Regions from separate parts of the Nonomuraea sp. NPDC050478 genome, predicted to be linked through region 1. Evidence: predicted binding sites of a transcription regulator. Region 1 holds the regulator's gene; the other holds the start of a gene.
The links. Region 1 encodes HspR, which represses chaperone genes until heat shock. Its sites were predicted from a motif close to ANTTGAGTCNNNNNGACTCAANT; they were not measured.
Positions count from the first base shown of each region.

Region 2: the regulator HspR is predicted to act here: its motif matches at 1,150-1,172, upstream of lon (endopeptidase La).

Region 1 covers NZ_JBITHT010000001.1:1,520,882-1,524,085, reverse strand. Annotated here, with positions in the region: gene grpE (nucleotide exchange factor GrpE) at 1-315, shown strand, start outside; gene dnaJ (molecular chaperone DnaJ) at 335-1,516, shown strand; gene ACIBF7_RS07325 (heat shock protein transcriptional repressor HspR) at 1,521-1,871, shown strand; gene clpB (ATP-dependent chaperone ClpB) at 1,872-3,204, shown strand, end outside.
Region 2 covers NZ_JBITHT010000002.1:777,208-780,411, reverse strand. Annotated here, with positions in the region: gene ACIBF7_RS11600 (sensor histidine kinase) at 1-1,011, opposite strand, end outside; gene lon (endopeptidase La) at 1,186-3,204, shown strand, end outside.

The DNA.
Region 1 (3,204 bases):
CTGCTGCCCGTGCTCGACGACATCGGCAGGGCCCGCGACCACGGTGAGCTCACCGGCGGCTTCGCGGCGGTGGCCGAGTCGCTGGAGGCGGTGCTCACCAAGCTGGGGCTCAGCCCGTTCGGTCAGAAGGGCGACCCGTTCGACCCGGTGATCCACGAGGCGCTGATGCACAGCTACTCGCCCGAGGTGACCGAGCCGACCGCGGTCGAGGTGCTGCAGCTCGGCTACCAGATGGGCGACCGGGTGCTGCGCCCGGCGCGCGTGGCCGTGGCCGAGCCGGGCGACTCACCCGCGTCCGATGACGACGACAACTGACGAGGACGAAGGGCCGTAGATGAGCACCAAGGACTACCTGGAGAAGGACTACTACGCCGTCCTTGGTGTGCCCAAGTCAGCCACCGCCGACGAGATCAAGAAGGCGTACCGGAAGCTGGCCAGGCAGTACCACCCCGACACCAACCAGGGCGACACGGCCAAGGAGAAGAAGTTCAAGGAAGTCTCCGAGGCCTACGACGTCCTGTCCGACAGCAAGCGCCGCAAGGAGTACGACGAGGCGCGCACGCTGTTCGGCTCCGGGGTGGGCGGCCAGCGTCCGGGTGGTGGCGGCGGCGGTTTCCCGTTCGACTTCGGCGACCTGTTCGGCGGCACCGGTCAGCAGACCTCCGGCCAGGGGGCGGGCGACCGCTTCAGCGACCTGTTCGGCGGGCTGTTCAACCGGGGCGGCACGACCCGCCCCGGCACCACCACCAGGCCGCGCCGCGGGCAGGACATCGAGTCGGAGGTGACGCTGTCGTTCACGGAGGCCGCCGAGGGCACCACGGTGTCGCTCAGGCTGACCAGCTCGGCGGCCTGCACCGCGTGCAGCGGGACCGGCGCCAAGGCCGGCACCACCCCGCGGGTCTGCCCGACCTGCGAGGGCACCGGCGCGGCCAGCCGCAACCTGGGCAACTTCGCCTTCTCCGAGCCGTGCCGCGACTGCAAGGGCCGCGGGCTGCTCGTGGACGACCCCTGCCCCGTCTGCGAGGGCAACGGCCGGGCCAAGAGCACCCGCACGATCCAGGCGCGCATCCCCGCGGGGGTGGCCGACGGGCAGCGGGTCAGGCTCAAGGCCAAGGGCGCACCGGGCGAGAACGGCGGCCCATCCGGCGATCTCTACATCGTGACGCACGTCAAGCCGCACACCGTCTTCGGCAGGTCGGGTGACAACCTGACCGTCACGGTCCCCGTGACGTTCTCGGAGGCGGCGCTAGGCGCCGAGATCAAGGTGCCGACGCTCAAGGGACTGCCGGTGACACTGCGCATCCCCTCGGGCACGCCGAACGGGCGCACGTTCCGCATCCGCGGCCGGGGTGTCACGCGCAAGGACGGCACCAAGGGCGACCTGCTCGCCAGCGTCGAGGTCATGGTGCCGAAGACGCTCGACGACAAGTCTCGTGAGCTGCTCACGGAGTTCAACACCGCCACAGCGGCCGAGGACCCGCGGGCCGATCTCATCTTGAGAGCCAGAAGCGAGTGAGCCCATGGACGCCAACTACTTCGACCTGTCGGACGACACTCCTGTTTACGTGATCTCGGTGGCCGCGCAGCTGTCGGGTCTGCATCCGCAGACCCTTCGGCAGTACGACCGGCTCGGTCTGGTCTGTCCGGGCCGTACGGCGGGGCGCGGCCGCCTCTACTCCACAAGAGACATCATCCAGCTGCGCGAGGTCCAGCGCCTCTCCCAGGAGGAGGGCATCAACCTCGCCGGCATCAAGCGGATCCTGGAGCTGGAGAACGAGTCGTTGCGGCTGCGTGAGGAGGTTCACCGCCTCCGCGCCGAGCTACAGATGATCAAGGCGCTGATCCGTTACGAGCTGCCACCGGGGGCGTAGATGGAATACAAGCTCACTCAGAAGAGTCAGGAGGCGCTCTCGGGCGCCATGCGGCGGGCCGCCGCCGAGGGCAACCCCGAGATCTCCCCGCTTCACCTGCTGACCACGCTGCTCTCGCAGACGGGCGGCACCGCCGTCCCGCTGCTGGAGGCGGTCAGCGCCGACTGGCGGACGCTGCGGGCCAAGGCCGAGGAGCAGCTCGCGGCGCTGCCCAAGGCTCAGGGCGCGACCGTGGGGGCGCCGACGAGCTCCCGCCACCTGCTCACGGTGATGAACACCGCCGCCCAGCACGCCAAGCGGCTGGAAGACCAGTACGTGTCGACCGAGCACCTGCTGGTGGGCCTCGCCGCCGACGGCGGCCAGGCCGCCGACCTGCTGAAGTCCGCGGGCGCCACCCCGCAGGCGCTGCTCGACGCGTTCGAGAAGGTACGCGGCCACGCCCGGGTCACCAGTGAGACGCCCGAGGACACCTACCAGGCGCTCGAGAAGTACGGCATCGACCTGACCGGGCAGGCCCGCTCGGGCAAGCTCGACCCGGTCATCGGCCGCGACTCGGAGATCCGCCGGGTGGTGCAGGTGCTCAGCCGGCGCACCAAGAACAACCCGGTGCTGATCGGCGAGCCCGGCGTCGGCAAGACGGCCGTGGTCGAGGGCCTGGCCCAGCGGATCGTGGCCGGCGACGTGCCGGAGTCGCTGCGCAACAAGCGGCTGATCGGGCTCGACCTGGGCGCGATGGTGGCGGGCGCGAAGTACCGCGGCGAGTTCGAGGAGCGGCTCAAGGCCGTGCTCGCCGAGATCAAGGAGAGCGACGGCCAGGTCGTCACGTTCATCGACGAGCTCCACACCGTCGTCGGCGCGGGAGCCGCCGAGGGCGCGATGGACGCGGGCAACATGCTCAAGCCGATGCTGGCCCGCGGCGAGCTGCGGATGATCGGCGCGACCACGCTCGACGAGTACCGCGAGCGCATCGAGAAGGACCCTGCGCTGGAGCGCCGCTTCCAGCAGGTGTACGTGGGCGAGCCGACGGTGGAGGACACCATCGCGATCCTGCGCGGGCTGAAGGGCCGCTACGAGGCCCATCACCAGGTGCAGATCGCCGACAGCGCGCTCGTCGCCGCCGCAGCGCTCTCCGACCGCTACATCACCAGCAGGTTCCTGCCCGACAAGGCCATCGACCTGGTCGACGAGGCCGCCTCCCGGCTGCGCATGGAGATCGACTCCCGTCCGGTGGAGATCGACCAGCTCCAGCGGACCGTCGACCGGATGAAGATGGAGGAGCTGGCGCTCTCCAAGGAGACCGACGAGGCGTCCGTACAACGCCTGGAGCGGCTCC
Region 2 (3,204 bases), on a different contig from region 1:
CGCGTTGCTCAGCGACTCCTGCACGATCCGGTAGGCGGACATGCCCACCGCCTGGGGCACCCCCTCCAGCGACTCGGGCCGCCTGACCAGCACGGACAGCCCGCCCGCCCGCGCGTTGGCCACCAGGTCGTCCACCTGCTCCAGGCCGGGCTGCGGGGCGGTGTCGGTGCGGCCCTCCTCGTCGCGCAGCACGCCGAGCACCTGCCGGAGCTGGGCGATCGCCTCCAGCGACAGCGCGCGGATGCCGGCCAGCCCCGCCTCCAGCTGGGCCGGGTCGCCCGCCGCCTTGAGCGGCACCGCCTCGGCCTGGATCGCGATCACCGACATGTGGTGGGCCACCACGTCGTGCAGCTCGCGGGCGATGCGGGCGCGCTCCTCCAGCACGGCCTGCGCGCCCATGGCCTCCTGGCTGCGCCGCTCCTCCAGGGCGAGCCGCTCGGTGGCGCTGCGCCGCACCCGGACGTTGTAACCGAGGAGCATGACGGCGCCCACGATGACCGACCCGAGCGGCATGCCGTTGGGGAAGGCGATCCACATCACCAGCACGCTGATCACCCAGGCGGCGCCGGTGATCCGCCGATCGCAGCGCACCGCCACCGAGTAGGCCACGAGCAGGTAGGAGAGCACCATCTCCGGGGTGTAGGGGTTGTCCTCGTAGTCGATGCCCAGCTCGAAGGAGACCCAGAGCCCGGCGGGCAGCAGGGCCAGCGAGGCGCGCCAGGCCGCCAGCGGCCTCCGGTCGCGCAGCACGAGCGGCACCGCGACCCCCAGCGCGGCCAGATAGGCGACGGCCAGGCGTCCGTCGTGCTGGAGGACCCGGTCGTAGGTGGTCAGGAACAGGACGAGGGCCAGCAGCGCGTCGACCGTCCGCACCAGGTCGAGCGTGCGGAACGGCAGCAGCCCGAGCCAGCGCGGCACCGGCATGGCCAGCCGGCGGGACCGGGGCGTGGGCGGGTCGGCCTCGCCCTTGTAGAGCACGAGAGGGATGGGGCGCAGCACGGCCGAGAACACGGTTGAAGACTACGAGCCGGGTACGCGCCGCGCGTCGCACCCAGGTCTGATCCGCTCTCACCCTTAGGTATCACTTACATGATTACGCTCGCTCTGAGCGAACATCGGCAAGCAAGGGAACATTACGAGGCTCCGATGAATTGAGTCGGTATAACTCAACCCTTTGGAGTTCGCATGAGTGAGAGCTTGATCCTGCCGGTTCTGCCGCTGGACGACGCCGTCGTGCTGCCGGGCATGGTGGTTCCCCTGGACCTGTCCGACTCCGAGGTGCGCGCCGCGATCGACGCGGCCCAGGCATCCGGTGGCAACAAGCCCCAGGTGCTCCTCGTTCCCCGCATCGACGGCCGCTACGGCGCCGTCGGCGTGCGCGCCGTCGTCGAGCAGGTCGGGCGGCTGCCCGGCGGCGAGCCCGCCGCCGTGGTCCGCGGCGTCGACCGGGTGCGCATGGGCGCCGGCACGACCGGCCCCGGCGCGGCGCTGTGGGTGGAGGCCGTGACCGTGGACGCGGTCCCCGCCGGTGAGCGCGCCACCGAGCTGGCCAAGGAGTACAAGGCCTTGGCCACCACCATCCTGCAGAAGCGCGGCGCCTGGCAGGTGGTCGACCAGGTCAACCAGATCGACGACCCCTCGGTGCTGGCCGACAGCTCCGGCTACACCCCGTGGCTGTCCACCGCCCAGAAGGTGGAGCTGCTGGAGGCCGGCGACCCCGCCGACCGGCTGGCCAAGCTGGTCGAATGGTCCCGCGAGCACCTGGCCGAGCTGGACGTGGCCGAGACGATCCGCAAGGACGTCCAGGAGGGCATGGAGAAGCAGCAGCGCGAGTTCCTGCTGCGCCAGCAGCTCGCCGCCATCCGCAAGGAGCTGAAGGAGCTCAACGGCGACTCGGCCGAGACCGAGGAGGAGGACTACCGCGCCCGCGTCGAGGCGGCCGACCTGCCCGGGAAGGTGCGCGAGGCCGCACTCAAGGAGGTCGACAAGCTGGAGCGGACCTCCGACCAGTCCCCGGAGACCGGCTGGATCCGCACCTGGCTCGACACGGTCCTCGACCTGCCGTGGAACGTGCGTACCGAGGACAACTACGACATCGTCGGCGCCCGCGAGGTGCTGGACGCCGACCACACGGGCCTGTCCGACGTGAAGGACCGCATCATCGAGCACTTGGCCGTGCGCAAGCGCCGCCAGGAGAAGGGGCTCGGCGTGGTGGGCGGCCGGCGCAGCGGCGCCGTGCTCGCCCTGGCCGGCCCTCCCGGCGTCGGCAAGACCTCGCTCGGCGAGTCGGTCGCCCGCGCCATGGGTCGCAAGTTCGTCCGCGTCGCGCTCGGCGGCGTCCGCGACGAGGCGGAGATCCGCGGCCACCGGCGCACCTACGTGGGCGCGCTGCCCGGCCGCATCGTCCGCGCCGTCCGCGAGGCCGGCTCGATGAACCCGGTCGTGCTGCTCGACGAGGTCGACAAGGTCGGCGCCGACTACCGGGGCGATCCGACGGCCGCGCTGCTGGAGGTGCTCGACCCGGCGCAGAACCACACGTTCCGCGACCACTACCTGGAGGTCGAGCTCGACCTGAGCGACGTGCTCTTCCTGGCCACGGCCAACGTCCTGGAGGCGATCCCCGGCCCGCTGCTCGACCGGATGGAGGTCGTCACGCTCGACGGCTACACCGAGGACGAGAAGGTCGCCATCGCCCGCGACCACCTGGTGCCCCGTCAGCTCGGGCTGGCCGGCCTGACGGCCGAGGAGGTCACCGTCGAGGACGAGGCGCTGCGCAGGCTGGCCACCGAGTACACCCGCGAGGCCGGCGTCCGCTCCCTGGAGCGGTCGGTCGCCCGCATCCTGCGCAAGGTCGCGGCCGGAGACGAGCTCCCGGTCACGGTCGGCGCCGACGGCCTGACCGCCTATCTGGGCAGGCCCAGGTTCGTGCCGGAGTCGTCGCTGCCGGAGAACGCCCAGCGCACCTCGGTGCCGGGCGTGGCCACCGGCCTGGCGGTCACCGGCGCGGGCGGCGACGTGCTCTACGTGGAGGCGTCGCTGGCCGACCCGGAGACCGGCGAGACCGGCCTGACCCTGACCGGCCAGCTCGGCGACGTGATGAAGGAGTCGGCCAGGATCGCGATGTCCTACCTGCGCTCCCACGGCGCGGAGCTGGAGCTGCCGGTCACCGCGCTGAAGGACCGCTCGGTGCACGTCCACTTCCCG